DNA from 2 places in the Acidovorax sp. GW821-FHT09B03 genome. Region 1 is predicted to be linked to the other one. Evidence: riboswitches for the same ligand, from Rfam matches in the RefSeq annotation. Region 1 holds a riboswitch; the other holds the start of a gene.

The links. A riboswitch is a leader RNA that binds a small molecule or an ion and turns the genes downstream of it on or off. The one in region 1 is predicted to bind cobalamin.
Region 2: another riboswitch for cobalamin. It lies ahead of AC07PA_RS17325 (TonB-dependent receptor); the one in region 1 lies ahead of AC07PA_RS25700 (TonB-dependent receptor domain-containing protein).

The regions. Positions count from the first base shown of each region.
Region 1 is NZ_JBWKPP010000018.1:55,479-57,675, reverse strand. Features, by position in the region: gene AC07PA_RS25700 (TonB-dependent receptor domain-containing protein) at 1-1,362, opposite strand, end outside; cobalamin riboswitch at 1,451-1,689, opposite strand; gene AC07PA_RS25695 (hypothetical protein) at 1,726-1,950, shown strand; gene AC07PA_RS25690 (cell division protein ZapA) at 1,947-2,197, shown strand, end outside.
Region 2 is NZ_JBWKPP010000009.1:41,736-43,932, reverse strand. Features, by position in the region: gene AC07PA_RS17330 (lytic murein transglycosylase) at 1-837, shown strand, start outside; cobalamin riboswitch at 849-1,082, shown strand; gene AC07PA_RS17325 (TonB-dependent receptor) at 1,156-2,197, shown strand, end outside.

The DNA.
Region 1 (2,197 bases):
CCAGCGCAGGCCCAGTTCGGCATTGCGGCTGCTCTCGGGGTTCAGGCGGGCCGTACCGTACTCGCTGAAGCGGTGGTACAGCGTGGGGGCGCGAAAGGCCGTACCCACCGATGCCGTGGCGCGCCACTGTGGCGCGAAGGTGTAGCCATAGGCCAGGCTGCCCGTGCCCTTGCCGCCGAACTCGCTGTCCGAGTCGTGGCGCACATTGGCCTGCAGCGTGTGGGCGCCGGCGGTGTAGCCGTAGCCCAGGGCCAGTGCATCCTGCGAGCGCTTGCGGTCAATGGGCGGGTTCTCCAGCCGGTCCTCGCGGCGCTCCAGCGCGGCCGTCACCAGGTGCGGGCCCTGGCGCCATTCGTTCTGGAACAGGTAGCCGCGCAGGTTGGTCTCGCTCAGGTAGATCGAGGGGCGGGTTTCGTAGCGGTCGCGCGAATCGGTGATCTGCACACGCGTCTTGTACGCGGTGCTCCACTGCGCCTGCCAGTTCAAGCCCAGCGCGTGCAGCTGGTGCTTGTTGCGATCATCGGCCGTGGGGCTGGTGTCGTAGCCGCTGTTCATGTCGTTGGCGAGCAACGTGGCCTCCAGCCGGTGCGTGGCATTGAGCTGCAGGCCCACGCGGGCATTGGCCGAGGTGCTTTCGTAGCCATCGCGGTCGGGGTTGGCCGTGGCGGTGGTGCGTGCGTTGAAGCCCTTGCTGTCCTCGCGCGCAATGCCGAAGGCGTAGTCGATGGTGCCACTGGCACCGCTCACGCCGGCCTCGGCCTTGGTGGTGTTGTGGCTGCCAATGCCGATGCCCACATAGGGCGCCACGCCCTGCTCGCCGCGCTTGGTGAAGATCTGCACCACACCGCCCATGGCGTCGGAGCCGTAGACCGCGCCGGCCGGGCCGCGCAGCACTTCGATGCGGTCGATCTGCGCCAGCGGGATCGATTCCCACGCGGCGCCGCCGGTGGACTGCGAATCCATGCGCACGCCGTCGATGTAGACCGCCGTGAAGCGCGACTCCGCACCGCGCAGGAACACGCTGGTGGTGGTGCCGGGACCGCCGTTGCGCGAGATCTCGATGCCGGGCACGCGCGCCAGCACGTCGGCGAGGCCCGTGGCACCGCTGGTCTCGATGGTCTCGCGGTCGACCACGGTCACGTCGGCCACCAGGTCGGACAGGGGCTGCGGCGTGCGCGTGGCGGTCACCACGGTCTCGGCCAGCGAGGGTGCGCGCAGGTTCTGCGCCAGCAGCACGGGGGCGGCAGCGCTGCCACTCTGCTGGGCCTGGACGGCGCAGACGCCGAGCACGGCCAGGGACACCAGCGCAGGGCGCAGGCACAGGGACGCAGCAATGCGCGCACGGGGGGTACGGAGCTTCATGGGGCGAATCATCGGCAAGCAAAAACCCGTGCCGGCCTCCCGCCAGCGAAATGGGTGATACGGCTGCAGTCACCCCCTTGCAAGGGCGCACGCAGCCACCGTGTTGGCCGGTATCCGGGCTGGCGGAACGCTCTTCAACGCCTTCCCAGGTGCTTGTTCAAGGCATCCAGTGGCATGTGGTTGAAAAGGGAATCGAAACCGATTCGTCCGCTGACCGTTGCGGGGGCAGCGCAGGCTCGGCGCGCCATGTTTGGCGCCACCTCCCTGCTTCCCGTTGAACTGCAGCATGTGAACCACACCGCGAGCACCAACCCGGTGATTTTACGACCGTTTACAACCCGCCGTCCTACAATCGGTGGCTGTATGGCAACAACACCATCGACTACCGACCAGATCGCCGAGCGCGTGGAGCGGCTCCTGGTGCGCCACGCCGAACTGCAGCGCACCAACGCGCTGCTGTCCGAGCAGGTGGCCGCACTCACCCAGGAACGCGACTCGCTGAAATCCCGCCTGAGCGCCGCGCGCTCGCGCGTGGACGCCCTGCTCGAGCGCCTGCCCCAGGCCCCTCCCGCGAAAGACGCCGCATGAAGCAAATCGAGGTGCAGATCCTGCAGCAAAGCTACCTGCTCAGCTGCCCCGAGGGGCATGAGAGCCGGCTGCTCGATGCCGTGGAGCGCGTGGACACCGCCATGACCCGCATCCGCGATGCCGGCAAGGTGCGTGCCCGCGAGCGCATTGCGGTGCTGGCCGCGCTGAACCTCGCCTTCGAGATCGCCGACCGCGAGGCCGCCGACATGGCTGCCGCCGCCGACCACCCCCACCCCGTGCCCATGGC
Region 2 (2,197 bases), on a different contig from region 1:
ATCTGGGGCATGGAGAGCAACTACGGCAGCAACTTCGGCAACTTCCGCGCGGTGGATGCGCTGGCCACGCTGGGTTTCGAGGGCCGCCGTGCGGCCTGGGCACGCAGCGAATTGCTGGCCGCGCTGCGCATCCTGGACCAGGGCGACATCAGCGACGAGCGCATGGTGGGATCCTGGGCCGGCGCCATGGGCAACACGCAGTTCCTGCCCTCGGTCTTCCTGGCCTATGCGGTCGATGCCGACGGCGATGGCCACCGCGATATCTGGGGCAGCATCCCGGATGTGGCAGCCTCCACCGCCAACTTCCTCGCGCGCATGGGCTGGCAGGCCGGCCAGCCCTGGGGCGTGGAGGTGCGGCTGCCGCCGGGCTTCGACTACGCCCGCGCCGAGCAGAATGTGCGCCAGACGGCGGCCCAATGGGCCACGGAAGGCGTGCAGGGCATGGACGGACAGCCCCTGCCCCCTCTGGACGCGGCCTCCATCGCCACGCCGGCCGGGGCACACGGCCCGGCCTTCCTGGTCGGACAGAACTTCCGCACCATCCTGCGCTACAACAACTCGGTGAGCTATGCGCTGGGCGTGGGCCTGCTCGCGCGCCAGATCGACGGTGGCACTGGTGTGGTGGCTGCCTGGCCGCGCGACCTGGCGCCGCTGTCGCGCAGCCAGCTGCAACAGATGCAGACGCAACTCAACCAGCGTGGCTTCAATGCCGGCACGCCCGATGGCGTGATGGGCCCGGCCACGCGCGCAGGCTTGCGCCAGTACCAGCAGAGCACTGGCACGGTGGCCGATGGCTACCCCACGGCCGAGCTGCTGCAGCGCCTGGCCGCACCCTGATTAACAAACACATACAATCGCGCCCTGTTGGTGCTCGCAGTCCTCTTCTGGAATGCAGTTCAACGGGAAGCAGGAGGGCTTGGCAACCAGCCCGACCTGCGCTGCCCCCGCAACGGTCGGTGGAAAGGTCGCAAGACCAGGCATCTCCCTCATACATAGCCACTGGACGCGCACCGCGTCCGGGAAGGCCGGGGACGCTGTTTTTTCCACCCAGCCCGGATACCGGCCAACGAAGTGGTCCACAGGTTCGCCTGCGTGCCGTTCAGTCCAGACCCGGCGGGGATGCCGGCGAGGACGCCCGTATCCGTTGCTGTCCCCATGAACCAGAATCTTCGCCGCCCCTCGGCCGGGCATGCCCCCGCGCGTTTCCATTTCTCGTGCCTGTATGGCGCCGTGCTCACGCTGGCTGCCGCCACGGGTGCGCAGGCCCAGACCGCCACGCTGGCACCGGTCACCGTGCAATCCGGCACCTTCATCGAAGCGCCCCAGACGCTGACCACGCCCACCACCACCGGCAGCCGCCTGGGCCTCACGGCGCTGGAAACCCCGGCCTCGGTCGAAGTGCTCGAGGGCGAAACCATCCGCCAGCGCGGTGACCAATCGATTGCCGATGCCGCCTCGCGCGCCACCGGCATCACCCAGACGGCCTCGGCCGCGGGCGGTGCCCTGGTGGCGCGCGGCTTTGCCGGCAACACCTCGGTGATGCGCCTGTACGACGGCACGCGCCAGTACGTCTCGGGCGGCACGGTGACCTTTCCGTTCGACCCCTGGCAGGCCGAGCGCGTGGAGGTACTGCGCGGCCCCGCCTCCATCATGTACGGCGAGGGTGCCATCGGCGGCGCCATCAACACCGTGCCCAAGAAGCCCACGCGCAGCCCCATCTCCAATGAAGTGCGCCTGGCCTACGGTTCGCAAGACACGGTGCGCACGGCCTTCGGCAGCGGCGGCGCCATCAACGAGCAGTGGTCGTACCGCGTGGACCTGTCGCACAACCGATCCGACGGCCAGGTGGACCGCAGCGCCTCGAATTCGCTGGTGGCCGCAGGCGCGCTGCGCTTCGATGCCACGCCCGACCTGCGCTTCACCCTGTCGCACGACTACGGCAACCAGGAGCCCGCGCCTTACTTCGGCATTCCGCTGGTCAACGGCAAGATCGATCCGGCGCTGCGCAAGGCCAACTTCAACGTGGCCGATGCCTACCTGAAGTTCCGCGACCAGTGGACGCGCCTGGACACGGAGTGGACGCCGTCCTCGGCCCTCACGCTGCGCAACTCGCTGTACCGCATCGCCTCGGACCGCCACTGGAACAATGCCGAAGGCTATGCCTATGTGCCCGCCACGCGGCGCATCACGCGTTCGG